DNA from 2 places in the Variovorax sp. S12S4 genome. Region 2 is predicted to be linked to the other one. Evidence: predicted binding sites of a transcription regulator. Region 2 holds the regulator's gene; the other holds the start of a gene.
What was found. The regulator NrdR, encoded in region 2, represses ribonucleotide reductase genes. The targets are predictions, from matches to a motif close to CACNANATNTNGTG.
Positions count from the first base shown of each region.

Region 1: the regulator NrdR is predicted to act here: its motif matches at 13,616-13,629, upstream of M0765_RS13185 (ribonucleoside-diphosphate reductase subunit alpha).

Region 1 covers NZ_JALPKR020000002.1:2,688,240-2,703,609, reverse strand. The annotation lists gene M0765_RS13245 (hypothetical protein) at 1-624, shown strand, start outside; gene M0765_RS13240 (sigma 54-interacting transcriptional regulator) at 656-2,044, shown strand; gene M0765_RS13235 (hypothetical protein) at 2,238-2,441, shown strand; gene mdoH (glucans biosynthesis glucosyltransferase MdoH) at 2,449-4,464, shown strand; gene M0765_RS13225 (RNA ligase family protein) at 4,771-5,667, shown strand; gene M0765_RS13220 (AAA family ATPase) at 5,664-6,803, shown strand; gene ffh (signal recognition particle protein) at 6,869-8,257, opposite strand; gene M0765_RS13210 (cytochrome C assembly family protein) at 8,451-9,260, shown strand; gene M0765_RS13205 (PP0621 family protein) at 9,257-9,514, shown strand; gene M0765_RS13200 (two-component system sensor histidine kinase NtrB) at 9,530-11,227, shown strand; gene M0765_RS13195 (sigma-54-dependent transcriptional regulator) at 11,232-12,791, shown strand; gene ampD (1,6-anhydro-N-acetylmuramyl-L-alanine amidase AmpD) at 12,778-13,395, shown strand; gene M0765_RS13185 (ribonucleoside-diphosphate reductase subunit alpha) at 13,746-15,370, shown strand, end outside.
Region 2 covers NZ_JALPKR020000002.1:5,297,519-5,312,888, forward strand. The annotation lists gene M0765_RS25970 (peptidylprolyl isomerase) at 1-402, shown strand, start outside; partial or broken gene M0765_RS25975 (UDP-2,3-diacylglucosamine diphosphatase) at 437-1,207, shown strand; gene M0765_RS25980 (M90 family metallopeptidase) at 1,216-2,007, shown strand; gene M0765_RS25985 (hypothetical protein) at 2,102-2,698, shown strand; partial or broken gene M0765_RS25990 (DUF349 domain-containing protein) at 2,789-5,706, opposite strand; gene M0765_RS25995 (DUF748 domain-containing protein) at 5,837-9,646, opposite strand; gene M0765_RS26000 (lytic transglycosylase domain-containing protein) at 10,240-11,100, shown strand; ZMP/ZTP riboswitch at 11,142-11,268, shown strand; gene glyA (serine hydroxymethyltransferase) at 11,310-12,554, shown strand; gene nrdR (transcriptional regulator NrdR) at 12,574-13,017, shown strand; gene M0765_RS26015 (hypothetical protein) at 13,254-13,424, shown strand; gene M0765_RS26020 (hypothetical protein) at 13,619-14,080, shown strand; gene M0765_RS29320 (septal ring lytic transglycosylase RlpA family protein) at 14,017-14,472, opposite strand.

The DNA of each region.
Region 1 (15,370 bases), 2.6 Mb from region 2:
TACGGGGCGATGGCCGTGCCTTTCGTCCTGCTGCTGGCCGCCTGCGCGACGCAACCCGAGCCCCCGGCCGAGGCCACCGCCCTGCCGCCGCCGCCCGTGGTGCCGCGCGTGATGCCCGTGGAGGCCGAGCCCAAGGCGCCGGCCACGCAGCCGGCATCGCTCTTCACATTGATGACTCAAGGCCCCGTGGCGGCGATGCTGGCCTATGCCGACAAGGTGCGTCCGCTGGGCGGCGCCGAGCTGAGCGCCGAGATCACCCGCGCCGGCGATCCGGGCGATTCGCCCAGCGCACAGATGCAGCTGGCGCTGCTGCTTGCGCAGACGCGCGTGCCGGCCGACCTGGCGCGCGCCCTTGGGCTGATGCAGCGCGTGGCGGCCAACCCCTCACCCGAAGCGCAGCCGCTGCAGCCGCTCGCGCGCGCACTGGCCGCGCGCTACGTGGAACAGCGCCGCGTCGAAGACGACCGCGACAAGCAGGTGCAGCAGCTGCGCGAAAGCCAGCGCCGCATCGACCAGCTGAACGACCGCATCGAAGCGCTGCGCGCCATCGAGCGCAGCTTTGCGCGCCCGAACGCGCCGGCACCGACCCTGCCCCCACCCAACGGCCCCAAGCCCACCCCATGAACATCCAGCGGTTGCAGAAAGAGTTCCCTCGATGAGCACGACCGGCGCGCGCCTGCTGGTGGTGGACGACGACCCGGACATGCTGCGGCTGCTTTCGATGCGGCTGAGTTCGGTCGGCTACCAGGTCACGGCCGTGACCTCGGCCGAAACCGCGCTTACGCAGCTCGAGATCGAGCATCCGCAGCTGGTGCTCAGCGACGTGCGGCTGCCCGGCCGCGACGGACTCCAGCTGTTCGACGAGATCAGGAAACGCCATCCTTCCCTGCCGGTGATCCTGCTCACCGCGCACGGCACCATTCCCGATGCCGTGGAGGCCACGGCGCGCGGCGTGTTCACTTATCTCACCAAGCCGTACGACGGCCGCGAGCTGCTCGACAAGATCGCCCAGGCGCTGGCACTCGGCGCTCCCGCCAGCACGCCCGCCAAGGCCGGTGACGAAAGCTGGCGTGCCGAAATCGTGAGCCGCAGCAACCGCATGTCCGAGCTGCTGGCCGAGGCGCGCATGGTCGCCAAGTCGGACGCCTCGGTGCTGCTGCGCGGCGACAGCGGCGCGGGCAAGGAGCTGCTGGCGCGCGCCATCCACCGGGCGAGCGCTCGCGCCGACAAGCCCTTCGTGGCGGTCAATTGCGGCGCCATTCCCGAGGCGCTGCTCGAGTCGGAACTGTTCGGCCACATGAAGGGCGCGTTCACCGACGCGCATGCCAACCACAAGGGCCTGTTCCAGCAGGCCGACGGCGGCACGCTGCTGCTGGACGAAATCGGTGACATGCCGCCCGCGCTGCAGGTCAAGCTGCTGCGCGTGCTGCAGGAGCGCGCGGTACGGCCACTGGGCGCCAGCCAGTCGATCGAAGTCGACGTGCGCATCATCTCGGCCACCCACCGCGACCTGGACGCGGCCATGGAAGCAGGCCAGTTCCGCGAAGACCTTTATTACCGCCTGAACGTGGTCACGCTCACGCTGCCGCCGCTGTCGGCGCGCCGCGAAGACATACCGCTGCTGGCCAACCACTTCCTGCAGAAGCTGTCGACCAAGTACGGCAAGCGGCTCTCGGGCTTTGCGCCCGAGGCGCTGAAGGCGCTGGCCACAGCCGCCTGGCCGGGCAATGTGCGGCAGCTCTACAACGTGGTGGAGCAGGTTTGCGCGCTGTCGAGCTCGCCGCTCATTCCGCTGGCGCTGGTGCAGCGGGCGCTGCGCGTGCCGACGGTCGAGGTCCAGACCTATGCCGAGGCCAAGCAGCGTTTCGAGCGCGATTACCTGGTCGGGCTGCTCAAGCTCACCGACGGCAACGTGGCCGACGCCGCCCGCCTGGCCGACCGCAATCGCACCGAGTTCTACCGGCTTCTGCAAAAGCATGAACTCACGCCGGGCCACTTCAAGGCCGACCCTGTCGCTCCGGGTAGCGAGCCTGTCGCTGACTAGCGACGGCGCTAAGTTGTTGATTTGAAAGGCTCTTTCCCGACTGCCTGCCAGGCTTGTCGGGATTCGGCGACAAAAACAGAGGTTTCGGAGCCTCCCAAACGGCTCCAACCCCGAAAACCGCATTCAGATCGCGCCAAGTTGTTGATCTGAAAGGGGTTTTTCTACCTGGCACAGGGTTTGCCCCTGTACAGGCATGACAGCACTCAACAGCCCATCTTTCGCACTGCGCCAGCAGCGCGACGGCCTGCGTCAAAAGCAGTTTTCCCCCGTGCGGCCCCGTGCCGCCGGTCATTCGCTGGCCGCGCTCGCAAGCGCGGGCGGCGCCGAACCGGATTGCGTGATCAAGCGCTTTCCTGCCATTGGCGACACCCCTTCCCTCGACAAGCAACGTTGGTAAATCACACATGAAGCCAAACGACTTCTCCCAACTGAACGTGCTGACCGAAGCCGACTTTTCGCACCGCAGCCCGGTGCGCGAAGAACGCCACCCCAATTCCGTGACCGCTCCGCCGGTCAACCGCGGCTCCATGGCGCCCCGCCCCTGGCGCGGCTTCTGGAACAGCATTGGCACCGCCTTGCTGGTCAAGCTCGGCGCCGGCGGCAAGCCGGAGCGCGAAACCGCCGAAGCCAGCGAGCAGGTCAAGCAGCCGTGGCAGCGCGCCGCGGCGCAGCGCCGCTTCGCCTTCATGGCGCTTACGCTGCTGAGCACCGTGATTGCGTCCGCGCTGTTTGCCGGCGTGCAACCCGACTACGACAACATCTGGCTCGAATACGGCCAGATCGGCCTGTACGGCCTGCTTTCGGGCTGGGTCGTCACCGGCTTTGTCACGGCGCTCATGGGCTTTTACGTCTCGGTGCGCGGTGACAAGCACGCCCTGTCGGTCAAGCAGGTGGCCAACCACCCGATGAACCCCGAGGCACGCACCGCCATCATCATGCCGATCTGCAACGAAGACGTTGCCACGGTGTTCGCCGGCCTGCGCGCCACCTGCGAATCGGTTGCTGCCACCGGGCACGCCAAGCAGTTCGACGTGTTCGTGCTGTCCGACAGCTACAACCCCGAAACCGCCGCCGCCGAGCGCGCCGCCTGGGAAGACCTTCGCGCCGCACTGGCCGACAGCCCGAACCAGCCGCAGGTCGAGGTGTACTACCGCCTTCGCACCCGCCGCACGCACCGCAAGGCCGGCAACGTGGCCGACTTCTGCCGCCGCTGGGGCAAGGACTACCGCTACATGGTGGTGCTCGACGCCGACTCCGTGATGAGCGGCGACTGCCTGACCTCGATGGTCAAGCTGATGGAAGCCAACCCGACCGCCGGCATCATCCAGACCGCCACGCAGGCCATCGGCCACGTGACGCTGCATGCCCGCGCGCAGCAATTCGCTTCCCGCGTGACGGGCCGCCTGTTCACGCTGGGCATGCAGTTCTGGCAACTGGGCGAATCGCACTACTGGGGCCACAACGCGATCATCCGCGTCGAGCCCTTCATGAAGCACTGCGCGCTGGCCCCCATCAAGGGCACCGGCGGCATGTCGGGCGGCATCATGTCGCACGACTTCGTCGAAGCCGCGCTGATGCGCCGCGCCGGCTACAACGTGTGGCTCTGCGCCGATCTGGTCGGCAGCTACGAGCAGCAACCGCCGGACCTGCTGGCCGAGCTGCAGCGCGACCGCCGCTGGTGCCAGGGCAACCTGCAGAACGCCCGCCTGATGGCCGAGCCCGGCATTCACCCGGTGCACCGCGCGATGTTCGTGACCGGCACCATGGCTTATGTCTCGGCACCGCTGTGGCTGGCTTTCCTGACGCTCGGCACCGCGCTGTGGCTGAGCGGCTCGAGCCTCATCTCCAGCTGGAGCGTGCTGCCGGCGGAACTGGCCGGCCTGTGGATCTGGACCCTGTGCCTGTTGTTCCTGCCCCGCGTGCTCGGCATTGCCGCCGTGCTGATGCGCGGCGAACAACGCCAGTACGGCGGCCTGTGGGGCCTGGTGAAGAGCTCGGTCCTCGAAAGCGCCCTGGCCATCGTGCAAGCGCCGGTTCGCATGCTGGCTCACTCGCTGTTCGTGCTGGTTGCCCTCACCGGCATCAAGCTCGACTGGAAGTCGCCCCCGCGTGAAGCCGCTGCCGTGCCGTGGAAGGTTGCCGTGTCGCAACTCGCTCCCATGAGCATCGTGGTCGGTGCGCTGGCCCTGGGCGTTGCAATGATCGACCCGAGCGCGCTGATCTGGCTCATGCCCGTTGGCCTGCCGCTGCTGCTGGCGATTCCGCTCACGGTGCTGACCAGCCAGATCGCCCTGGGCACGTCGCTGCGCGACCGCGGCTTCCTGTTGATTCCCGAAGAGTCGCGTTCGCCGGCCGTGCTGCGCCGCGCCTGGATGCATGCGGTGCGCCTTGCGCGTCCCGCGGCACTGGCCACAGCCTGATGCGCTGAAGACACAGCCCCAAAAAAAGCCGGCCTCAGGGTCGGCTTTTTTTATGGTGCGTGGCTAGAATCGCGCCTTCCTTTTTTCAACCCACGGATCCCTCGATCCCCTGGAGCGCCAAGTGCCCCGATTCGCCGTCACCACCCTCTGACGCCGACAACACCACTCGCTGGTCATGTCGGGCGCCTAGCTGCGTTCCCTCACTGACCAGGCACGGCCCGCTTGCTGCGGCCGCCGAGTCGATCTCTCTTCCAGCTTCGCTCCCGCACGTTGTCGGTTCTTCCTGATTTGCATCTGGAGAACAACGTGTTCCCTCTCTCTTCTCTTTCATCCGTTCCGCTGCTCAAGTACCCGCGTACTGCGCATCTGGAAGGCTCGCGCTTGCAGGCCGGCGACACCGACGATGGCCAGACGCCGTTGTCCGCGCTGCAGGGCCAGCATGTGGTCATCGAGGAAAAGCTCGATGGCGCCAATGCGGCCGTGTCGTTCACCTCTGGGGGCGAGCTGCTGCTGCAATCGCGCGGCCACTATCTCGCGGGCGGCGCCAGCGAGCGCCAGTTCAACCTGTTCAAGCACTGGGCTGCCGCGCACGAGCCGACGCTGCTCGAACGGCTCGAGGACCGCTATGTGATGTACGGCGAGTGGTGCTTTGCAAAGCACAGCTGCTGGTACGACCGGCTGCCCGCGTTCTTTCTGGAGTTCGACCTCTACGATCGCCAAGCGCAGTGCTTCCTGTCGACACCCGCACGGCACGCATTGCTCGACGGCAGCCCGGTACTTTCGGTACCCGTGCTCTACGAAGGCGAGATGCCGCACCAGGCGAAGGCACTGCGCTCGCTCGTGCGGCCATCGCTCGCGCGCAGCGCCGGCTGGAAAGTGGCCTTCGAACAGGCCGTGATGCAGGAAGGCCAGCCGCTCGAGCTCGTGCGGCAGCAGACCGACCTGTCCGACTTGGCTGAGGGCCTGTACCTCAAGACCGAGTCGCAGGGCGAGGTGACCGGCCGCTACAAGTGGGTGCGGCCTGATTTCGTGCAGACCATCCTCGACTCGGGCTCGCACCACAGCCGCCGGCCCGTGCTGCCCAACCAGCTCGCGCGAGGTGTCGACCTCTACGCGCCGACGCCGCAAGTGGGCTGGCAAGACCTGGGGCTACGCACGTTCCGCGACCCCGCAGAACTGACAACAACAAGGAGGCCGCGATGACCTACGACGACTTGCGCGCACTGGTGCCGACGCCTCCGCAGGGCTACGACTGGGCCGAGTGCTGCGAACTGCTGCCGGCCCTGCTGCGCCTTGAAGAGACGCCGCAAGACCCGCACTACCACGCCGAAGGCAACGTCGGCATCCATACGCGCATGGTGCTGGACGCGCTGATGCAGGATCCGCACTACCAGCGTGCCGGCGCCGACGTCCGCTTCGTGCTGTTCATGGCCTGCCTGCTGCACGACATCGCCAAGCCGGACACCACCGTGATCGACGAAGCCAGCGGCCGTATCGGCCAGCCGGGCCATTCGCGCCGCGGCTCGGTCGATGTGCGCGTGCTGATGTGGAAGGCCCGCGTGCCGTTCGCGCTGCGCGAAGCCGTGTGCCGGATCATCGCGGTGCACCAGGTACCGTTCCACGCCTTCGCCTCGCGCAAGGGGGTGCGACCCGAGTGGCTGGTGCACAAGCTCTCGTGGGAACTGAGCCTGCCCGACCTGTGCTGCGTGGCGCGCTGCGACATGCTCGGGCGCCACTACGAGAAGCGCGCAGACAGCATGGCCGACATCGCGCTTTTCGAGGAATTGGCCCGGGAAGAAGGCTGCTGGGAAGGCTCTCGCCAAATGGCCGATGCCCACACGCGCCTGGCTTACTTCCGAGGCGCGGACACCAGTCCCGACTACCCGTTGTTCCAGGCTGCGGGGTCGCAGGTCACGGTGATGTGCGGCCTGCCCGCGAGCGGCAAGAACCACTGGGTGGCGCAGCACCGCAAGGGCTGGCCGGTCGTGTCGTTCGACGATGCGCGTGCCGAACTGGGGTTGAAGCACGGCGAGAACGACGGGCTGGCCGCACACCATGCGGTCGATGGGGCCAAGGCGCTGCTGCGCAAGCAGGAGCGCTTCGTCTGGAATGCCACGCACCTGAGCCAGCAGATGCGCACCAAGACGCTGGATCTGCTCTGGGCGTATCACGCCCGGATCGAGCTGGTGTACCTGGAGGTGCCGCACCCCGAGCTGATGCGCCGCAACCGGGAGCGCGACACGACGCTGTCGAACGCGGGCATCGAGCGGATGCTGCATCGCTGGGAGCTGCCGGCGCCCGTGGAGGCGCACGCGACGGTCTACGAGGTGCAGACCTGAAAACGACGAAGCCCGCCGGGGAATGTCCCGGGCGGGCTTCTGTCTATCTATATATATGCGTGGGCTCAGAACGGCAACTTCGGACCGCCCGGGCCACCCATTCCGCCCATGCCCTTCATGCCGCCCATCTTCTTCATCATCTTCATGAGGCCGCCGCCCTTCATCTTCTTCATCATGCCCTGCATCTGCTCGAACTCGTTGAGCAGGCGGTTCACTTCCTGAACCTGCACGCCGGCGCCGGCCGCGATGCGGCGCTTGCGGGTGGCCTTGAGCAGTTCGGGCTTGCGGCGCTCCAGCGGCGTCATGCTCTGGATGATGCCTTCCTTGCGGCGGATGTCGCGCTCGGCGCGGGTCATATCGGCCTCGGTGGCCTTGGCGGCCATCTGCTGCGGCAGCTTGTCCATCAGGCTGGAGAGGCCGCCCATCTGCTTCATCTGCTGCAGCTGGCCGAGAAAGTCGTTCAGGTCGAAGCCCGCGCCGCTCTTGACCTTGGCCGCGAGCTTCTGCGCCGCCGCCACGTCGACGCCGGCCGTGACCTGCTCGACCAGCGCAACGATGTCGCCCATGCCCAGGATGCGGCCGGCATGGCGCTCGGCGTCGAACACCTCCAGGCCGTCGATCTTCTCGCTCGTGCCGGCAAACTTGATCGGCACGCCCGTGACCTGGCGCACCGACAGCGCCGCGCCGCCGCGTGAATCGCCGTCGGTCTTGGTCAGGATGATGCCGGTGAGCGGCAGCGCATCCTTGAAGGCCTTGGCGGTGTTGATCGCATCCTGGCCCTGCATCGCATCGACCACGAACAGCGTTTCGACGGGGTCGAGCGCGCCGTGCAGCTGCTTGATTTCGGTCATCAGCACTTCGTCGATGGCGAGGCGGCCGGCCGTGTCGACCAGCAGCACATCGAAGAAATGGCGCTTGGCATGGTCGAGCGCGGCGCGTGCAATGTCGAGCGGCTTCTGGTCCGGCGTGCTCGGGAACCATTCGGCGCCGGCCTGCTTGGTCACCATCTTGAGCTGCTCGATGGCGGCGGGCCGATACACGTCGCCCGACACGGTCAGCACCTTCTTCTTGCGCTTTTCGATCAGGTGCTTGGCCAGCTTGGCGGTGGTGGTGGTCTTGCCCGCGCCCTGCAGGCCGGCCATCAGGATCACCGCCGGCGGCTGGGCCGCAAGGTTGATGTCGGACACGCCCTCGCCCATGGTGGCCGCGAGTTCGCGGTTGACGATGCCGACCAGCGCCTGACCCGGCTTGAGCGAGCCCAGCACCTCCTGGCCAAGTGACTTTTCCTTCACGCGGGCGACGAAGTCGCGCACTACGGGCAGCGCCACGTCGGCCTCGAGCAGCGCCATGCGCACTTCGCGCAGCATGTCCTGCACGTTGCTTTCGGTAATGCGCGCCTGGCCGCTCATCGTCTTGACGAGGCGGGAGAATTTTTCTGAGAGGGCGGTGGCCATGGAAGAAATGCCTTGCTGCCCGCCGCGGCGGGTCATTGGGAAGTGGTAACTGATGTGAGTGTCGGCCGCCTGCGCCCATTCGCGAAACACCGCCAGAACGGCTTTGCCGAACCGCAGGTGTTGCCCCGGCAGCGGGTTGGCGATGCGCCACGATGTGCGCGAAGACTGGGGGCGAGCCTATTACACTCCTGCAATGATTTTAGCGATCCCCTCCCCACTTGCCGTGGCGCTGGGCATCGCCACCGCGGCTGCCTACGGATTTGCCGCCGCCGCGGGCGCCCGCCTGAGTCGAAAAGCCACCCAGTGGGCCCTGGGGCTCGCATGGCTGCTGCATGCCGCGGTGCTGGCCCACGGCCTGATCGGCAGCCAGCCGCGCTTCGGCTTTGCGCCGGCGCTCTCCGTCACGGCATGGCTGGTGCTTACCGTCTACGCGGTCGAAAGCCGCATGTACCCGCAACTGAAAGTTCGGCGGGCGCTGGCTTGGCTAGGCGCGGCCGCGGTGGTGCTGGCCGTTCTGTTTCCCGGCACGCCGCTGCACGTTTCGGCATCGCCCTGGCTACCGCTGCACCTGGCGCTCGGAATTGCGTCCTATGGTTTGTTCGGCGCAGCTGTCGTGCATGCCTGGCTGATCACACGGGCTGAAAAGCAGATTCGCCTCGCCACCGAGCCGCAGGCCGGGGTGCCGCTGCTCACGCTCGAACGGCTCACCTTCCGCTTTGTCACGGCGGGGTTCGTTCTGCTTTCCGCCACGCTGCTGGCGGGCCTGCTGTTCAGCGAAACGCTGTACGGAGCCACGGTGCGCGCCTGGAAGTGGGACCACAAGACAGTGTTCTCGGTGCTGGCGTGGATGAGCTTTGCCGTGCTGCTGGTGGGGGGCGCGCGCTTCGGCTGGCGCGGCCGCACGGCGCGCCGCGTGCTGTATGCCGGCTCCGCCTTGCTGCTGCTGGCCTATGTGGGTTCGCGTTTTGTGCTCGAAGTGGTGCTGGCGCGCGGCACGGCATGAAATACCTGCTCGTCCTCGCGGTGCTCTGGGTGGCAATCTGGCTCTGGCGCAAGAACCGCCGCGAAGAAATGCGCGACGCGCAGCGCGAAAAGGCAGCCCGCGCCCAGCGCCAGCCCGCCGCACCGGCCGCACCCAAGGCCATGCTGCGCTGCGCGCATTGCGGCTTGCACCTGCCTGCGAGCGATGCGCTCGGCGGCCCGGGCGACGCGGTCTACTGCAGCGCTGCGCACCGTGAGGCCGCCGAGCGCGGCTGAACGGGTGCTGCCTCCATGAGCTCGTCTCTCTGGTCGCGCGGCGAGGCCGTCACCGACTGGGACGTGCTCGAGCCGGGCCGCAGCGAAAGCGCCGCGCTGCTGCGGCTGTGGCGCGGTTTCATGGCGGCGCGCTGCTTCGTGGCGCTGGTGCTCGTGCTGTTGCAGGGCGTTTCCTTCGCACTCGGACAGACAATGCAGCCGTTGGCCATTGCGCTTTCGGCGGGCTACCTGGCGGCGACCTGGCTGGGTGCGCGCTACGCGCATTTCACGCCGCCGATCCGGGGCTTTGCGGCGCTCTGGTTCGTCACCATCGGCATCGACCTGGGCACCTTCACCGCGCTCCAGGTGCTGCAAGGCGGCAACATCAACTACACGCCGCTGTTCGCACTGCCGGTGCTCATGAGCGCGGTGCTCGGCACGGTGACCGTGGGCCTGGGCACCACGGCCACTGTCACGCTGCTGTTGCTGGCGGATGCGGGCTGGCACTGGCTCCAGCAGCCCGGCGATTCGTCCACCCGCTTCGTGCAGGCGGCGCTCACGGGCACCGGGCTCTTCGTGGTGGCGCTGCTGGCGCACGAACTCGCACGCCGGCTCGCACGAGAAGAAGCCACCGCCGAGCGCAACCGCAGCAGTGCGCAAATGCAGGCGCAAGTGAACGACCTGGTGATCGAAACGCTGAGCGAGGGCGTGCTGGTGATCGACGCCGAAGGCCTGGTGCACGCGGCCAATCCGGCCGCCGATGCCATCCTCGGGCAAGGCCTGGCCAAGCTCCCCCTGCCCTTTGCGCTGCACACGCAGCCCGCGTGGCATGCGCTGGCCGCGCTGGCGCGCCAGACCTTTGCGCGACGGGCGCCGCAATCCGAAGAAATTCCGGTGGCGCAAGCGCGCGGCGCGGCACGCGAGGTACGCGTGCGCACGCGGCTCACGCCCACCAGCGACCAGCGCGTGGACAGCCTGTGCGTGATGTTCCTTCAAGACCTGCGCGAACTCGAGGCCCGCATCCGCACCGAGAAGCTGGCGGCAATGGGCCGCATGTCGGCTGCAGTGGCACATGAAATCCGCAATCCGCTGGCCGCCATCACGCAAGCCAGCGCGCTGCTCAACGAAGACCTCACCGATCCCGCGCACCGAAAGCTGACCAGCATGGTGCAGCACAACGCCCAGCGTCTCGCACGCATCGTGGACGACGTGCTCGACGTTTCACGTGCACGCCAGCAGCGCGTTCTTTCGCTCGGCGAGCAGGTCGCGCTCGACCCCGCCGTGCGCGCCCTCGCCGAAGAATGGGTGCGCCAGACGCAGCGCCCGGGCGTTCTCATCACGCTCGATGCCGCCGACAGCGAGGTGCGCTTCGACGTCGAGCACCTGCGCCGGCTGCTCGTGAACCTGCTGGACAACGCGGCGCGCTACGCCGGCAAGCGCGAGGGCTCGATCCAGGTCGTCACCACCACGCAGCGCGGAAGCTCAGGCCGGCCGAGCCTGCAGGTGTGGAGCGACGGCGCGCCGCTGGAGCCCGCGGTGCAGCGCCATTTGTTCGAGCCGTTTTTCTCTTCCGAAAGCCGCTCCAGCGGACTCGGCCTGTTCTTGTGCCGCGAGCTGTGCCGGCGCCATGGCGCCACCATCGGCTACGAGCGCCGGGCGCTTGTGGCGGGCGGACCCGAAGGCAACGAATTCTTCGTCAGCTTCGCTCCCAGCGAAATCCGGCTGACACAATAGCGCCGTGAGCACTCCCAATCCCCCTTCCCTGCAGCGCCCGGCCAACATCCTGGTCATCGACGACGAGCCCGACCTGCGCACGCTGTACGAACTCACGCTGCTGCGCGAGGGCTACCGCGTGGAAGCCGCGGGCAGCGTTTCGGAAGCATGGGAGCACCTGGAGGCCGGGCAATTCGATGCGGTGATCACCGACATGCGGCTGCCCGACGGCCAGGGCATGGAAATCATCCATCGCATCCAGAAAGACCAGCGCACCGAGCGCTGCGTGGTGATGACGGCGTACGGCTCCGCCGAGAACGCGGTCGAGGCGCTGAAAGCCGGCGCGTTCGATTACCTGACCAAGCCCGTCGACCTGAAGCAGTTCCGCGCCGTGGTTGCCTCCGCCGTGCAGGCGCAGCAGGCCGCGCCCGCCAAGACCACGAAAGCGGCACCGGCGGCACAGGGCGAACGTGCCGGCGACACGCCCGGCGTGACAGGCAGCGGCATTGCGGCGCTCGAGCGGCTGGTGGGCAACTCGGAGCCGATGCGCCTGGTCAAGTCGCGCATTGCCAAGGTGGCGCGCGGCATGGCGCCCGTGCTGGTGCGCGGCGAATCGGGCACCGGCAAGGAGTTGGTGGCGCGCGCCGTGCACGCCTGCAGCCAGCGCAGCGACGGCCCGTTCGTTGCGGTCAACTGCGGCGCCATTCCGGAGAACCTGCTCGAGGCCGAATTCTTCGGCGCACGCAAGGGCTCGTACACCGGCTCGTCGCAAGACCGCGATGGCTACTTCCAAGCCGCGCGAGGCGGTACGTTGTTCCTCGACGAAATCGGCGACCTGCCGCTGGCCATGCAGTCCAAGCTGCTGCGCGCGATCCAGGAGCGCAGCGTGCGCTCCATCGGCTCCACGCAGGAAGACGCGGTCGACGTGCGCATCGTGAGCGCCACGCACAAGGACCTGCACGCCGAGGTCAATGCGGGCCGCTTTCGCCAGGACTTGTTCTACCGGCTCAACGTGATCGAGATTGCGGTGCCCGCGCTGCGCGACCGGCGCGAGGACCTCCCGGCCCTGTGCGCCGCTTTGCTCGCGCGCATTGCGCACGACGGCGGACTGCCGGTGCCGCATCTTTCCGGCGACCTGCTGCACCGTCTCGCGCAGCATCCGCTGCACGGCAATGTGCGCGAACTCGAAAACCTGCTGCACCGCGCCGTGGCGCTCAACGACGGCGACGAACTGCACCTGGACCTGATGGGCGGTGGACAGCCAGCCGTCGCGGGGCTTGCGGCTTCGGCGCCCTCGCCTTCTCCGCCGCCGGACGACGGCGAACCGCCCGCCGCTGCAGCACCCGCGGCCGCCTTCGTTGAACCCAAGACCGCACCGCCGCCCTTGCCGTCCGACCTGCAGGCCTATCTCGACCAGCAGGAGCGCGAAATTCTGGTGCGTGCGCTGCATGAAAGCGGCTTCAACCGCACCGCCGCAGCCGCACGGCTCGGCATGAGCCTGCGCCAGATCCGCTATCGCATCGCGCGCCTGGGCATCACCACGCCCAACGGCGACGAAGGTACCGCGAGCAATGCCGACGATTGAAGCAGCAACGTCGAACGCAAGCGGCGACGACGGCCTCTGGCGCGCCGGCTGGTACCGCTTTGCAAAGGCGCTGCAATCGCCGAATTTCGGCCCGCGACCGGCAGGCGCGCAGACCGACCTGATCGTGCTGCATTCCATCAGCCTGCCGCCCGGCGAATATGGCGGCGATGCGGTGCAGCAGCTCTTCGCAAACCAGCTCGACTGGGACGCGCACCCTTACTTCCAATCCATTCGCGGCCTGCAGGTTTCCTCGCACTTCTATGTGCGGCGCAACGGTGAACTCTGGCAGTTCGTGAGCTGCGACGATCGCGCCTGGCATGCCGGCGTCTCGTCCTGGCGCGGCCGCGAAAACTGCAACGACGATTCGATCGGCATCGAGCTCGAAGGCCTGGAAGGCCAGCCTTTCGACGAGGCCCAATACGAAACGCTGGCCAGCCTTTGCGCGGCGATTGCGCAGCACTACGCCATCGCGTTCATCGCGGGCCACGAGCACATTGCGCCGGGCCGCAAACAGGATCCGGGCGCGGGCTTCGATTGGCAATTGCTGCGCGGGCAGCTCGGCTGGAGTCCGCGGATGTTCCCCGAACAGGTGCTGCCGCTCTAATTTTTTTAATCGGTCGGCGGTATGCGATGCGGCGTTCTTGCGCCGCAGCAATCTCTAAAATTTGGAGCGCGCCTCCAGCAACCATGCGCCTTGCAGGCCCAAATCCGCTTGCAAGCCACAGCCCGCGCGGGTTGCGCGACCATAGGCCAGTATTCATGGGCATCGCTGGCCGAGTGCCGCGCCCAAACAAATACGCCACTGTGTTGAATATCTCAAAAAACACTACATCTAGTGGTTGTAGACGCTTCGCACCCTAGATATAGTGTCTTCCGTCCGGTCATCACGCACCGGCGCAATGCCCCGCCAAGGCATTGCCACCCAACAAGAATTGCCACACCGAGAGGAAGCGAATGCAAACAGCCCTGAACACCCCATCGACCCCGCGTGCCGTTCCCTCGACGCCGCAGCAGCAGCAACGAGACACTGCTGGCTCGCCCACCGGTCAGAACCTCGCGCACTACCAGATCATCCGCCGCAACGGCGCCGTGGTTCCCTTCGAACCCAACAAGATCGCCATCGCGATGATGAAAGCCTTCCTGGCGGTGCACGGCACCCAGGGCGCGGCTTCGGCCAGCGTGCGTGAAACGGTCGACGCCCTCACGCAAGGCGTGATCCGCGCCATGGTCCGCTCGCGTCCGGGCGGCGGCACCTTCCACATCGAAGACGTGCAAGACCAGGTCGAGCTCGGCCTCATGCGCGGCGGCCACCACGAAATTGCGCGCGCCTACGTGCTGTACCGCGAACGCCGCACGCAAGAGCGCTCCAAGCAAGGCACGCAGGAAACGCCGGCTGCGCCGCTGCTCCACGTGCTGGACCGCGGCGAGCGCGTGGCGCTCGACCTGAACGAACTCAAGGGCCTGATCGAATCGGCTTGCGAAGGCTTGGGCGACGGCATCAGCGCCGCACCGATCGTCGCCGAGACGATGCGCAACCTGTACGACGGCGTGCCGCTCGACGAGGTGTACAAGGCCTCGATCCTGGCCGCCCGCACGCTCATCGAGAAGGACCCCGACTACACCTTCGCGACCGCCCGCCTGCTGCTGCACACGATCTTCAAGGAAATCATCGGCCGCGAAGTCATGCCCGCCGAGCGCGCGCAGACCTACGCCGACTACTTCCCGCAGTTCATCAAGAAGGGCGTCGAGAACGAACTGCTCGACGAGAAGCTGCTGCAGTACGACCTGCCCCGCCTGGGCGCGGCGCTCAAGGCCGAGCGCGACAACCAGTTCGACTACCTCGGCCTGCAGACGCTGTACGACCGCTACTTCCTGCACGTGCGCAAGTCGCGCATCGAACTGCCGCAAGCCTTCTTCATGCGCGTGGCCATGGGCCTCTCGCTGAACGAAATCGACCGCGAAGCCCGCGCCATCGAGTTCTACGAAGTGCTGTCTTCGTTCGACTTCATGTCGAGCACGCCCACGCTCTTCAACGCCGGCACGCTGCGCTCGCAGCTGTCCAGCTGCTACCTGACCACCGTGCCCGACGACCTGGACGGCATCTACGAGTCGATCAAGGAAAACGCCCTGCTCTCGAAGTTTGCGGGCGGCCTGGGCAACGACTGGACCCGCGTGCGCGCACTGGGCAGCCACATCAAGGGCACCAACGGCGAATCGCAGGGCGTGGTGCCGTTCCTCAAGGTGGTGAACGACACCGCCGTGGCGGTGAACCAGGGCGGCAAGCGCAAGGGCGCGGTCTGCACGTACCTTGAAACCTGGCACCTCGACATCGAGGAGTTCCTGGAACTGCGCAAGAACACCGGCGACGACCGCCGCCGCACGCACGACATGAACACGGCCAACTGGATTCCCGACCTCTTCATGCGCCGCGTGATGGAAAAGGGCACCTGGACGCTGTTCTCGCCGTCCAACGTGCCCGACCTGCACGACCTGTTCGGCGCCGACTTCGAGAAGGCGTATGTCGCCTACGAAGAAAAGGCGGCGCGCGGCGAGATCAAGCCCGCCCGCACCATCCAGGC
Region 2 (15,370 bases):
AACGGTCACTACGACAACACGGTGTTCCACCGCGTGATTCCGGGCTTCATGGTGCAAGGCGGCGGCTTCGAACCCGGCATGAAGCAAAAGCCCACGGGCGCCGAAATCGAGAACGAAGCCAACAACGGCCTCAAGAACGACAACTACACCGTTGCCATGGCCCGCACGAGCGCCCCGCACTCGGCCACCGCCCAGTTCTTCATCAACGTGGCCGACAACGGCTTCCTGAACCACACCGCTCCCTCGGCCCAAGGCTGGGGCTACGCGGTGTTCGGCAAGGTCACCAGCGGCACCGATGTCGTCGACAAGATCAAGGCCGTGAAAACGGGCCGCAAGGGCTTCCATGACGACGTGCCGCTCGAAGACGTCGTGATCGAAAAGGCTGTCGTCGTCTCCGAATAACGATCGGCAAGAGCAGGCGGGGCGCGACAGCGGCATGGCGGCAAATCCGGCTTTCAAGGAGCTGCTCGCCCCGCCCACGTGGCGCACCGTCGACCTCATTTCCGACCTGCATCTGCAGGCCGGCGAGCCCGCCACCTTCGAGGCTTGGCAGGGCTATTTGCAGACCACACCGGCCGATGCGCTGATCATCCTCGGCGACCTGTTTGAAGTGTGGGTGGGCGACGATGCCGCCGCCCCGCCCGGCTTCGAGGCGCAGTGCGCCGAGCTGCTGCGCCGCACGGCCGAACGGTTGCCGGTGTACTTCATGCACGGCAACCGCGACTTCCTCGTGGGCCCGGCGCTGGCGGCGCAATGCGGCTTCACGCTGCTGGACGACCCCACGGTGCTGGTGCTGCACGGCGAACGCTGGCTGCTGAGCCACGGCGACATTCTTTGCCTGGACGATACCGACTACCTCAAGTTTCGCGCCCAGGTGCGCACGCCCGAATGGCAGGCCGCGTTCCTGGCCAGGCCGCTGGCCGAGCGCCGGGCGCTCGCACGATCGATGCGTACGCAAAGCGAAGACCGCAAGCGCGACCCGTCGGCGCTCTGGGCCGATGTGGATGGCGGTGCAGCACGCCAATGGCTTGGGCAGGGCGCGCGCGCACGCTGGTGCACGGCCACACGCACCGGCCCGCCGACCACGACCTGGGCGAGGGCCTCAAGCGCATGGTGCTGAGCGACTGGGACGCGGCGGCCCATCCGCCGCGCCGCGCAGCTGCTGTGCCTTTCACCCGCCGGCGCGCAACGCGTCGATCTGCGCTAACCACCGCAATGTTCAAGTGGCTGCGCCGGTTGCGCGCCCTGCCCCCGATTCCGGAGGCTGCCTGGCAGGCGACGCTCGAGCGCTATGCCTTTCTGGGCGAATTGCCTCACGCCGCACAACAGCGTCTGCGCACCCTCACCGCCGAATTCCTGCGCGACAAGGAATTCCATGGCACGCAGGGCTTCGTCATTACCGACGAGGTCGCGCTGGCGATTGCCGCGCAGGCGGTGCTGCCGGTTCTGAACCTGAAGGGCGGCCTGGACTGGTACGACGATTTTGTCGGCATCGTGGTGCATCCGTCGGAGGTCGTTGCGCGGCGCAAGATCGTCGACGAAGCGCAGGTGGTGCACGAATACGACGAGGTGGTGGCCGGCGAGGCCATGGATCGCGGCCCGGTAATGCTGAGCTGGCAGGACGTTCTCGCCAGCGGCATCACCACGGGCGGCGGCTACAACGTCGTGATTCACGAGTTCGCCCACAAGATCGACATGCGCGCAGGCGATGCCGACGGCTGCCCGCCGCTGCCGCCGGGCTTTGCGGGCAAGAAGAGCGCACGCGAGGCTCGCGCCGCCTGGCTCGCGGTGCTGCAGCCCGCGTACGAAGACTTTCGCGAGAAGACGATCCTTGCCGACCGCTTCGGCGCCGAGCCGCCATGGCTCGACGACTATGGCGCGACATCGATCAGCGAGTTCTTCGCAGTGGCCTGCGAGGCCTACTTCGTGAACCGTCCGAACTTCGCGCGGGACTTCCCCGCGGTGGTGGCGCTGTTCGATGAATTCTTTCTTCCTAAACAGGGCTGATCGCCCGCCAATTCTTCATTCTTTGCTACCTATTCAGTAGCAGTTTGCCCCTTAACATCGGTGGGTTATCAACTCACCGAAAAAGGTCAACAACATGAGGGATTGGTTCTATCAGCTCACGGGCAAGGCATGGATCGCGCTGCTCTTCGGCATCGGCATCCTGGGCTGGGCAGCCTATGCGCAGTTCAAGGCGGGCGCCGACACGCACGGCACTGCGGTGGAAGACCTGGTCGCCAAGAGCGGCACGATCGTCAGCGGCAGCGAGATCACCGAGACGACCAAGCGCCGCCGCGGCGGCACCACGACGCGCCACTACTTCGTGCTCGACGCGAAGCTCGCCGACGGCAGCATCGAGAAATGGCGCGTCGACCATGCCATCGGCCGGAGCAAGGTCGAGCCGCTGATCGACGAAGGCATCGAAGTGCGCATCGATCCCTCGGACAACAACCTCGTGTACGAGGCCAAGCTCAAGGGCAAACCGGTGGTCGCGCTCGCCGACGTACAGAAGATCATGGAGAACAAGGACAAGGTCGCAGCATCGATGGCCACGGACAAGATCACGCTGATCGTCGGCGCCGTCGCCCTGCTGCTGGGCATCGGCGGGCTGTTCGTCCGGCGCCGGATGGCGAGCGGCCATGCGGCCGAGCAGGCGGCCACGGTCCAGACGCCCATGATCGGCGAGAAAGTCTGATCCACGCGATTTCATCGCACCCATGAAAAAGGCGCCCGGGGCGCCTTTTTCATGCATGGCCGTCAGGCGGTGCGGCGGCGGGTGCGCACCTTACTTGCGCAGCAGCGCCTTCAGCGCGTTCTGCAGGCGGCGTGCGCTGGCTGCATCGTGCGCGGCAGCCAGCACCTTGCCGGCGTCTTGGCCCCAGGTTTGCGCCGGCGGGGATCGCCACGCTTCGTCAGCAGCTTGAGCTGCAGCGCACGGCGTGCGTCGAGCTGCTCGGCAGGCGTCGGCACTTCGGCGGCCATTTCAAGGCGCAGCAGCGCTTCGGCGGCTTCATCGGGTGCGGCCTTGGGCGCCGAACCGATGGCCTGAGACCAGCCGGTACGCACCGCGGGCGTTACCGCGCGGCCCAGCTCCTGAACGCTGGGCAGCTTGGACGCGTCGCGCTGCTCCCATGCGCCGAGCACTTGCGTGAGCGCTTCGCCGTGGGCCTGGGCCGCCAGCTTGCGCAGCGCCATGTCCGCACGCTCGAGGGCTTCGCGCTGCGCGCGGAAGGCCGCGTCGCCGAGCCGCGGACCACGGTCTTCGAAGCGCGGCGGACGGTCGCCGAAGCGTCCGGCCGGTGCACCGCGATCGCCGCGGTCGCCACGTCCATCAGCGCGAGGTGCCCCGCGCTCGCCAGGACGACCAGGGCCGCCCGGGCCCGGACGGGCGCCATCGCGCCGGTCGCCGAACCTGCCGCCTGTACGGGCTGCCGGGGCCGCTTCGGCCTTCTTGTTGCCGGGCCGGTCGTCGCCGCGCACGGCAACCACCGGCTTGGGAGCCGGCTTCGGCGGTGCGGGCGGGGCCTTGGCTTCTTCGGCCGCAGCAGGCTCGCTGCCTTCGTGTGCAGCGCTATCGGCTCGCGCCGATGCATCTGCACCGTCGGCAGGGGCTACCAGATCGGGATTGGCAGCAGGTGCCGATTCGGCGCGCGTGCCCGGCAAGGCTTCCGCGTCGCTCGAGCCCGGGGCCTGTTCGGCGCTCTCGCCGAATTCGGCCGCGGCCTGCCCGGGTGCGACCACCTCGGTAGCGCCGACCGAAGGTCCGTCGCTGGAGGCCGCGGGTGCCGGTGGGGGCGCCTCGCCGCGCAGCGCGGCTTCGAGCCGGGCGATGGCGGCACGAATCTTCTGCACGTCGCCGCCGGCATTGGCAGCGTCAAGCGCCTTGGACGCCTCGAGCACATGGCGGTCGTGTTCGCTCATTGCGGTCGCGGACTTCTCGCGCTCCGCCGTCTTGCGATTGAAGGCTTCGTCGATGGGTGCGCGGAACGCGTCCCACAGCTTCTGTTCGTGGCGGCGGTCGAGCGGCACGCTCTGGGCCTCCGCCTGCCAGCGCTGCTGCAGCGCCTTGACGGCATCGATGCGCAGCATGGGCTGGGCGCCCAACTCGGCGGCCTCGGCGATCATGGCCTGGCGTCGTTCGATGCTGGCCTTTTGCGCCGTCTCGAAAGGTGCGCGCGCGGCGCCGAATGCTTCGTTCCACTGCGGCTGCAGCTCGGCGAAGACCTTCTCGCCCACGTGGCCGGCATCGCGCCAGCGGTCGGCAAACTGGTGCAGCGCGCGGTTGTGCGCCTTCAGGTCGGAGGGGGTGGCATGCTCGGCCGCCCAGGCCTTGACCTCTTCGATCAGCGCCACGCGGTGGGCGCGGTGCTCGGCCGCATCGGCGCGAACCTTTTCGAGCCAGGCTTCGACCACCTTGTGGGCTTCGTTGCAGGCTTCGTCGAAGCGCTTCCACAGCGCATGGTTGGGCACGCCGCCCTGGTCGGCCTGCTTCCACTGGTCGCGCAGCGACCGCAGCGTTTCCTGCATCTTGCGGCCGCCGAGGGCCTGGCCTTCGGGGCGCTTGAGCAGGCCCTCAGCCTTGGCAACGAGGTCTTCGCGCACCTTGTCGGCGCTCCAGCGCTGCCAGCCTTCGAGTTCGCCGGCCGCCACCAGCGCCGCATGCACGCGTGCTTCGAGCGGGGCATCGACAAGCTTGCCATGTTCCTTCAGCACCGCGCGCAGCGCAGCGGCCGCACCGGCGCTGGCCTTGCCGTGGCCTTCGGCGGTTTCCTGCTCGAGCTTGGCAAGGGCCGCTTGCACGGCGTCTTGCGCGGCTGCGCGCACTGCGGGGTCGACCTTGGGTGCGGCCGGCTTGGCGGGCGCGGCCTTGGGCGCCACTACTTCACCGCGCGCCGCGCGCAGCTCGTCGGCCCACACGGGCACCGGCGGCAGGGGCGCCGCGGAGTCTGCAGCCGCGGCTTGCGCCTGGGCCAACGCCGCATGGAACGCATCGGACACGACCAGCAATTGGGCCTTCGACGATTCGAGCTGCGGGGCAAACCTCGCGTCCAGGCTGGTCCAGTTTGCATCGGCCGTGATGTCGGCAGCCTGTTGCTGCCAATGGGTCACGTCGGCACGCAGCGATTCTTCGGCGGCCTGGGCGTCCTGCCAGCCCTTGGTCGAGAGCACTTCGAAGCGCTGCGCGAGCAGCACGGCGGCTTCGCGGTGCACTTGGGCACGGTGCTGCAGGTCTTCGATGCCCTTCACGCGCTCGGCGAGTTGCACCTTGAAACCAGCCAGCGGCTCGCGCGACAGCGGCGCGCCGGCCTTGGCGGCATCGCGCTGCCAGGCGAGCGCATCGGCAATGTTGAGCTTGGACTGGCCCAGCAACGCCTCGGCCTTTTGCGCCCATTCGGCGGCAATGGCTTCCTGGCCCTTGGCCCGCTTGAGTTCGTCGAGCTTTTCGCGCAAGAGGCGCGCCGCGCCCTTGTCGCGGCCGCTCAGCTCCTTGAAGACTTCCTGCATCTGCTCGGGCGCGGGGTTGCCCGCGAGCCAGTCGCGGATGCGCGCGGCGCGCTCGCCCGAGGTTGGCGCGGTGAAGGCGCCGCCGGTGAGCGTGTCGAGGGCCTGGAGGTCGTGTGGCTTGGAAGAAGTAGAGGTCACTTGCGCGAGATCGTTGTCTGAAGAGAGAAAGCGAAGGCGCCGGCAAAGGCCGGCGCACATCGACATTTTCACCCAGTTGTGGCGGGCGGTTGAATTCCATGCCGGGACAGCAGCCAAATAGCTGCCGGAAGGCCCGGGCGGCGGCCTACATATATAGCGGGCCGGCGCAAAAAACCAAGTGCTCTTCTGCCTACTTCATGGCCAGGTTGAGTTCGGCGCCCGGTTTCCAGTCGGCACCGCTTGCCTTGGTTTTCACGGCGCCAAGGAACAGGCGCTCGCTCGGAAGCTTTTGCGCCAGGAGGTAGTCGCGCACCACGGCGCCGCGCTCCACGGCCAGTTGCCGCATCGACTCTTCATCGACCGGAATGCTCGTGATCAGCAGGTTTTCCATTTCCTTCACCGGCAGGTCCTTGGCCAGCCCGACCATGTTGCGCGGCTTGGTGATGTCGGCGCGCTTGTACACGGCGGTCAGGAGTTCGGGGTATTCGGCATCGGTGACCGGCGGCACGTCGGTGCCCGCCTGGCCGCCACGCACGGCCGCACGCCGCTTCTCGGCCTGGGCCAGTTGGCGCAGGCGCTGGCGCTGGTAGGCATCGCGCTCCTGCTCGAGGCTGGAAGTGCCGACCACCGTCATCTGGAGGGTCGGACGCTCCGTCAAGGCCTTGGCGACCTTGTCCAGGCTTTCCTTGGCGCTCGCGCTGAGCACCGAACTGCCAGGTTCGAAGGTGACGGTACTCGATTCGCCGCTGCCCCCGCCGAGCCCACCGGTCAGCAGGCTGAACGGCGATGTCGCCGCCTTGACAATGAGGTTGACGATCGCCTTGAAGATCAGCGGGCCGATGCTGAACTGCGGATCGTTGAGCGAACCGCGCAGCGGCAGGTCGACGTCGATCACGCCGTTGCGGTCGGCCAGCAGAGCCACCGCCAGCCGCACTGGCAGGCTGTTGGGTGCGCCCTGCACTTCGTCGCCGAACTGCAGCTGGTTGAGCACCAGCTTGTTGGTGGCCGTGAGCTGGCCGTCGGCCGCAATCTTGTAGTTGACGTCCATGCTCATCTTGCCGCGCTCGATGCCATGGCCCGAATAGCGCACCGAATAGGGCGACAGCGGCGCCAAGTCGAGATCCCGCATCTTGGCCGTAATGTCGAGCTCGAGCGGCTTGGCCAGCGGATTGAGCTTGCCGGTGATTTCCAGCGCCGCCGTCTGCTGCGCCTTGCCGCGCAATTCCAGGTCCGCCAGCGCCGGACGGCCGCTCTCGCCCTTCGGCGGATTCGACGAGAAGGAACTGAGCTTGCCGGTCAATTCGCTCAGGTCGGCCGAGTAGTTGGGCTTGACGAACAGGTCAGTGAAGTCGATGCGCCCGTTGACCAGGCTCATCGGGCCGAAGTTGATGACCGGCTTGGGCCCGGTGTCGGCTTCAGCCTGCGCCGTTGCAACAGGCGCCGAAGCCGGCCTGGCCGGCTCGGGGCTGCCGCCGACCATGGCTTCGGCCGACGCCGGGGCGCCGCCGGACTGCGGCAGGGGCGCCGTGGTGGTGCTGGTTCCGCCCAGGCTCCTGCGGGTCTTTGCCTCGGCACTGGTTGCCGCCGCGGCATTGCCTTCCGCCTCACCCTTCTTGGTCAGGTTCAGCAGGTTCAGCCGCCCGGTGGGGTCGACGATCACACGGGCAAAAAAGTCGGTCAGGGTGGTTTCGCGCACGTCCACCGCCGGCGGCGCGTTGGGCGCCATGCTCACCTGCAGGCCGCGCAGGCTCAGCGTCTTCCAGCTCAGCAGCTGGTTGGTGTTGCGGTCGAAACCGGGCGACTGGGTCAGCGAGATGCTGTTGGCGCGGAAATCGTCGAGCGCGGTGTCTCCGGCCAGCTTCAGCGTCATGCCGGCCGGTGCGCTTGCATAGCGCACGGTGCCGCGATAGCTCGCGAACGCGCGGCGGATGTCCACATTGAGGGCATCCGCGTAGTAGGCCTTGAAGGCATGGGCGGGAAACGACGCCACTTCGAGCCGGCCTTCGGCCGAAAGCGGCTTCAGCACCACATGGCCCTTGTAGTCGAAGCGGCCCGGCTCGGCCCGCCGCGAGCCGATGCGTCCTGAAATCTGCAGCGGCGACACCGTGCTGGTCTCGGGCGCGACCTTCTGCGCGTTCAGGTTGAGCGCCGTGATCTCGACCGCCACAGGCGTTGCGCTGGCCTTGTCCGCATATGAAAGCGTGCCGTTGTCGACCGCGAGCGTGCCGATGGTCAATGCCCACGGCTTGGTGTTGGCGCCCGGCGCTGCGGCCGCCGACCCGGCGCCCGCGGGCTTGGGCGCGGCCACCTTGGCCTCTGCCGCCGCGCCGCCGGCGGGCGTCTTCAACCAACGCTCGAACATCCAGCGCTTTTCGCTGTCGCGTTCTATATGTACCTTCGGGTTGGTGGCGGTGAACGAGGCCACGTTCAGCGTGTGCTTCGTCATGTCGACCTCGGCGTCGACCAGTTCGAAGCGGCCGACGCTCGCCAGGGCGGTCTTCGCCTGGGTGAGCGCCAGGCCGTCGGCGGCGAGGCGCCGGGCCTTGAACTTGAGGTCGGGCTGGGCCCAGGCGATGTCGATCTGTCCGCTGAGCTTGCCGTCGAGCGTCGGCTCCAGGCTTTGCGCCAGATAAGGAGCCGCCAGCGACAGCGGCAGCGCCTCGACTTCTGTCTCTACGTTGGCCGCCTTGTCGGTGGCGTTGCCCTTGAACTTGAGCGTTGCGCCCGCTACGGCGGTGCTGCCGTTGAACTGGGCCGGCTTTTCCATGGGCCAAGTCACGCCGGTCACATCGAGGCCGAGCGCGCTCAGGTCGACCACCGCTGCAGGCTTGACGGTTTCGTCGCGCCAGCCGATGCGCCCGCCGCTGAGCGAGAGCTTGTCGACCTGGACCTTGAGCTTCGGTTTTTCAGGTGCCTTGCCGGCCGGAGCACTTGCCGCGGCAGCGGGAGCGGCGGCTACTTTTTCGGCAGCCCCGGTGGCCGGATCGGTGGCCAGCAGGTTGAGCTGGCCCTTCGCATCGCGGGCGACCGCAAGCTGCGGACTGGAGAGCGCAACTTCGCTCAGGTGGAATACCGATTCCAGCGGGCGCACGTCGGCCAGCGCCAGCTTGAGCGACTCGAACGCCAGCAAGTCGCGGCCCCGTGCATCGCCCAGCTTGGCGCCGCGGGCTTCGATGGTGCCGGTGATCTTCAGGCCGGGCGCGGGAGCCTGGGCAAAGTCGATCTTCAGGTCGGCGTCCAGGCTGCCGGCTTGCAGCTTCACCGGCAAGCCGCCGGGTATGTAGCCCAGGTACGGCACCAGGTCGAGCCCCTTGAACTGCACATGGGCGTCGGTCTTGCGGCTTTCGGCGAACGGCGTCGTGAGCGCTGCCGAGTCGAACTTGCTGCCGTTGAGGGTGAAGGCAAGCTTGGGCTCGGTGTTGATGTCGCGCTTGGAAGCCAGGTTGCTCAGGAACGGCACGTTCAGCACGAAGTCGCGCAATTCGTGCTTGCGCTTGACGGTCTGGTCGTCGAAATCGACGGCGCCGTTCTTGATGGATATGTTGTAGATAGCGAAGCGCGCGGGCTCGGCCTTGGGATCGGGCGGCGGGCCGGCCGCGAGCTTGGCCACGATGTCGTCGATGTCGTACTTGCCGTCGGCAAGGTGCGTGAGGAGGATGGCCGGCGACTCGACCGACACCGCATCGATCACGGGCGCCAGGCGCAAGAGCGACTGCAGCTCGGCATCGGCGTAGATTCGCTTGATGGCCACTTGGGGCCGGCTACCGTCGGCCGTGGCAATGCTCAGATCGTTCAGCGCGAGCTCGAGGGTCCAGGGCTTGAAGTCGATCTTGCCCACGGTAACCTGCCGGCCGAGCTTCTCGCTTGCGATCTTCTGGATCTGGCTCTTGGCGATGGGCGGAACAGCCAGCCACGCAATGACCCACAAGGCCAGAAGAACCAGCAAGGCGACGATCCCACGCCGCATCCATTTGTTTTGTTTGAGCGAAGCTACATCCATCGCGGGAGTGTGCCGCAAAGAGAAGCAAAGCCAGAAACAAGAAAGCCCGGCAATTCGACGAAAGTCTCATTACCGGGCTTGATGGCGGGCATAAGACCCATGCCATCGTTTCGCGCGACTGGAAGTCAATGGTTCCTGCCGTGCTGGCAGCAAGAGATTGCCGCCATGGATCCTCCATCGTTCGAGCCCTTGACTTGCACCTCGGGCTGCCGGATTTCGGAAAACCGCCTGAGAACTCAGGCGTGTTCAGATTAGGCGCCGCACGGCTGCATTGCAATGCCTGGCCCCAAGGGATTTCCCTCGTCCTTCGAATCAAAAAGTTGGATTTGTTTAAATATGTAATCACATAAGGAAATAGATTCTTATGCTTGACCGAGTATTTAGCCACGCTAGAATCCGCCTGCCCCTGGCCTGCCCCAGACCCAGCAGGGGCCCCTGAACCCGCTGCCGAATTCCCCCGGCTTGATCAGGTCGCCGCGCCCTCACCCCTACACCTCCATGCGCGGAGCCTGATTCGTACCAATCAAGCGCCGCTGCCTTCATCCGTCGCCCTCCGGGCGCTGCGATCAGGTGCCGCATAGAAAGGAAGAGCGATGAACAAGGCGTTTGATGCCACAGCCCGCGGGCTAAGGACCTTTGCGTCCGATGTGGCAGACGGCTTTTTTGAGATCACCCACAACGGGTTTGCACTGGTCGGCCTGGCTATTGTGTTTGCGGCTCTCGCCCTGGTGGCACGGCCCGATCTGCGCCAGACCGGCGAAGAGCAGCTCATGGGCTGGCTCCAGTCGCGCAAGCCCGCGCCCGAGCCCACCGACCTGGAGCCGACCGCGATTGTGCGCACCACGGCCGCGAGCCCCGGCGACCTGCCCAAGCAGCAGGCCGCGGTGGCCTACTGGCTCAGCAAGAAGTACCGCGTCGCGGCCGAGCCCCTCAGCGTGCTCGTCGCAGAGGCGTACCAATTGGGCAAGCGCACCAAGCTCGACCCGACGCTGATCCTGGCCATCATGGCGGTCGAATCGAGCTTCAACCCGTTCGCCCAGAGCCACGTGGGCGCGCAGGGCCTGATGCAGGTCATGACCCGCGTGCACGGCGACAAATACGAAAGCGCCGGCGGCACGCTCACTGCTTTCGACCCCGTGACCAACATGCGCGTCGGCGTGAAAGTGCTGCAGGAATGCATCGCCCGCGCCGGTTCGCTCGAAGGCGGCCTGCGCTACTACGTGGGCGCAGCCAATCTCGACGACGACGGCGGCTATGCCAACAAGGTCCTCGCCGAGCACGAGCGGCTGCTGCAGGTGGCCAATGGCCGCAATCCTCCGACCACGACCGCGCCCTCGGCGCCCATCGTTCGCGCGCAGCCAATCCCCATCGCTGTACCGCCGAAGCCGGAGCAAGCGGCCGAGCCGGTGGTGGCCGATCCTCAAAAAGTCGCACTGCTTTCCGAGGTTTCCTGAGCCCCTGCCCCATGGGCAAAACCATGGGGTGAGCTACACTCCGTTCCGTACGCGACTGGCGATAGGCGCAGCACCTCCAAAGGTGCCACGCGCTGACGTGGAATACCACTGGGAAGCGTGCCGCCTGGCATCCATTCAGGCGTTCAGCCGTTCGCCTGGGCAGCCCTTGTTTGGTTGAAGAACAAGGACCTCGTCTTCAAAGGACTGCCATGTACCAACGCAATATCCTGGTCGAACAGACCGATCCCGAAATCTGGGCTGCCATCCAGGCCGAAAACGCGCGCCAGGAACACCACATCGAGCTCATCGCGAGCGAAAACTACGCCTCGCCGGCCGTCATGGCCGCGCAGGGCTCGCAGCTCACCAACAAATACGCCGAAGGCTATCCGGGCAAGCGCTACTACGGCGGCTGCGAGCATGTCGACGTGGCCGAGCAGCTGGCCATCGACCGCATCAAGCAGATCTTCGGCGCCGACGCCGCCAACGTGCAGCCGCATTGCGGCGCATCGGCCAACGAGGCCGTGATGCTGGCCTTCTTGAAGCCCGGCGACACCATCATGGGCATGAGCCTGGCCGAAGGCGGCCACCTCACGCACGGCATGCCCCTCAACATGAGCGGCAAGTGGTTCAACGTGGTGAGCTACGGCCTGGACGCCAACGAAGCCATCGACTACGACGCGATGGAGCGCAAGGCGCACGAGCACATGCCCAAGCTCATCATCGCCGGCGCCTCGGCCTATTCGCTGCGCATCGATTTCGAGCGCTTCGCCAAGGTGGCCAAGGATGTGGGCGCGATCTTCATGGTCGACATTGCTCACTACGCCGGCCTGGTAGCCGCGGGCGTGTACCCCAACCCCGTGCCGCATGCCGACGTGGTGACCTCCACCACGCACAAGAGCCTGCGCGGCCCGCGCGGCGGCATCATCCTGATGAAGTCGCAGCACGAGAAAGCCATCAACAGCGCGATCTTCCCGGGCCTGCAAGGCGGTCCGCTGATGCACGTGATTGCCGCCAAGGCCGTCGCGTTCAAGGAAGCCATGACGCCCGAGTTCAAGGCCTATCAGCAGCAAGTGGTCAAGAACGCCCAGATCGTGGCCGACACCCTCACCGAGCGCGGCCTGCGCATCGTGAGCGGGCGCACCGAAAGCCACGTGATGCTGGTCGACCTGCGCTCCAAGGGCATTACCGGCAAGGAAGCCGAAGCCGTGCTGGGCGCCGCCCACATGACGATCAACAAGAACGCGATCCCCAACGACCCTGAAAAGCCGATGGTGACCAGCGGCGTGCGCATCGGCACCCCCGCCATGACGACGCGCGGCTTCAAGGACGAAGAAGCCCGCATCACGGCGAACCTGGTGGCCGACGTGCTCGAGAACCCGCGCGATGCGGCCAACATCGACGCAGTGCGCGCCAAGGTGCACGCGCTCACGAGCCGCTTCCCTGTCTACCGCTGATCCCGCAAGACCTGGCCGCATGAAATGCCCTTTTTGCGGTCATCTTGAAACGCAGGTCGTCGAGACCCGCGTTTCGGAGGACGCCGACTTCGTGCGCAGGCGCCGCCAGTGCAGCGCCTGCGACAAGCGCTTTACAACGTACGAGCGGCCGGACGTCAACTTTCCGGTCGTTGTGAAGAAGGACGGCAGCCGCGCCGACTTCGACTCGACCAAGGTGCGTGCCTCGATGATGCTGGCGCTGCGCAAGCGGCCGGTGAGCATCGAGCAGATCGACAACGCGCTGCTGCGCATCGAGCAGAAGCTGCTGGCCAGCGGCCTGCGCGAAATCGATTCGACCAAGGTCGGCGAGCTCGTCATGCGCGAGCTCAAGAAGCTCGACAAGGTGGCCTACGTGCGCTTTGCCTCGGTGTACCGCAGCTTCGAGGACGTGGACGAGTTCAGGCAGCTGTTGCGGGACATTTGAGCAAGAGGCGTCGAGGCAAGCCCCCGGCGCCAGTTCATTTGCCACCGCTGCCGCAGACGCCGCTTCCGCAGTCGCCCCGCACATCGGGGTTGCAGACGCTGGCGCGGCCCGATGCCGACACCACGATCGACGCCCTGCGGCCCGACTAGGCCTTCAGCGCGAGACATCCGGCGCCGAAGCCCTTGTCGCCATCTGTCAATTCTGAACACGCAGCTAAAGATGGCGCTGCACGGGTTGTGAAAGCGATCCTGTACATCGAGATTTCTTGTCTTTCGGAGCTCACCAACCTTGCGCTCCAAGGCTGCGATCTTCGCTTCGTAGCCGGCCACAAGAGCCGCCTCGACCTCCTCGTTGCTGAGTTCGCCGCGGTCGAACTGCGTCAGCCACATCTGGATGAGGTTGGCTGAGAGGGCGTACTTCCGCTGGGCATCGCGCCGACCTAGAACGCCAGAGCGAATGTCATGGCACAGCTGCAGCCTGAACTGCGCAGAGTGCCTGCGATACGGACCTCTTGAGGACTGACGAACAGCTGAGAACCGTCACCCCCATTCGCCTAGGCACCGAAGCCTTCAGCCCGAGAAGCAAGCCATTGGAAAGTTCTATGACGTTGCCGAAGCCTAAAAATGCTGAAGCGAACTTTCGCGAGGCCTTCGAGGGCCTCAAGGTGGACGCAGGCAAGCTACTCCCGATGGGTACGCCCGTTAGTCAGAACAATGTGGCCAAGGAGGCGGGCTGCGACTCTACTGCGCTCAAGAAGGCCCAGTTTCCCGTCCTTGTTGCGGACATCCAGGCATACGTGAAGAACCAAGTCGGCGAAAGAGCTCCGTCCGAGCGTCAACGCCTTCTGAAGCAACGGCAGCGATCCCGTACTGCACAGGAGACTATCCAGGACCTGAAGGCACAGCGCGATGCCGCGGCCTCATTGCTGGTGGAGTCGAACGCCCGGATCAGCATTCTCACGCGCAAGGTCCGAGGCTTGGAAACTCGTCCTGAGGAACTTCAGTCCAAAGCCCGCACCTTGCCAAGACGAACAACCTCCACCTGCATCGTGCCAACGCGCTGAAGACCGAGCGACAAGGCCGCCGCATACGACAGGTCGATGATGCGATTGCGGATGAATGGCCCGCGATCATTGATTCGAACCACCACCGATTTCTGGTCGCCGGTCGATGTCGATATGCGGGCATAGCTTCCCAATGGAAGCGTGCGATGTGCGGCCGTCAACTCATTCATGTTGAAAACCTCCCCGCTCGCTGTTCGACGGCCATGGAATGGTCTGCCATACCATGAGGCGATGCCACGCTGAGCAGCTCTCGATTCCACTGCGCGTTGCACGTCGGCCCGAGGCGACACTTCCTCATCAGGTAGAGGGGCAATGTATGGCTCAGGGTCTTGGACCGAAGGCACGACGGCATTTGCCACAACACTCTGGCTATTTTGATCAGCCAACGCCACCTGAGCTTGGGCATTCGCCCCTTCAGGATGCAACTGAGCACATCCGCCCAAGACCCCACACAGCCCGGCGGCCAATAGAAATAGAAGAGGCTTTTTCCTTGCGACCGAGTCTTCTTTTTTCGCACGAAGTGTTCAATCGCACTGGTTGCTGCAGGAGCAGCGCTCTCTCGTGAACGAGCACGAGGGGCCTTCATGGAACTGCCGCTGATCGACAATATTGTTTGATGTAGCACATCAGGCGCAATCAACGGCGTTCAACTACGGCTGCGGCTGCGGCTGCGGCTGCGGCGACGAGGCGGTGAAGTCGATTGGTTCTGACAGGGGTGCTGTGGAGGGAAGCGCAGAGATCAGGATCAAAGCAATCCCGAAGGCGGTAACAGTGATGGCGGTTTTCAAAATTCTTCTCTATCGTGTTCAAACGGCTGTGGTAGCCGGGGCCGAGATGATATGCACCACCATCCCTGTTGGGTCGGCGCTTTGTGTGCGAAATGACCGAATCGGAATGGCACACTGATCGCTTTGCGTAACTGCCATCGGGGATCGTGAAAAATTTCACCCGACCCGCTGCGGTGCTGAATTCTCTGACTCCCCGATTGTTTGATTTGCCACGATCCGATCGCTTGCGCGTCGAACGTTTCCAGTACTTGGAAATCTGCTTGCACAATGCGGCCACTCGCTCAGCGCGCGGCGTCCACTGCCTCTACGCGGCACGCGTCTTTCCCGCGATGCACCGTCCGCTCGAAGCAGCGCACCGCCCTCGCGCGCGCAGCCGCCTCCAGGGCCTGCCGCTCCCGGACCGCCTGCACCTGCGAGTGCGCCAGCTAGGCGACCGTGAGGACCTGCAGGACCGCGACACCGATCAAGGCGCCCAGGAGGAAGGGGCGCCGGCTTCGCTGGG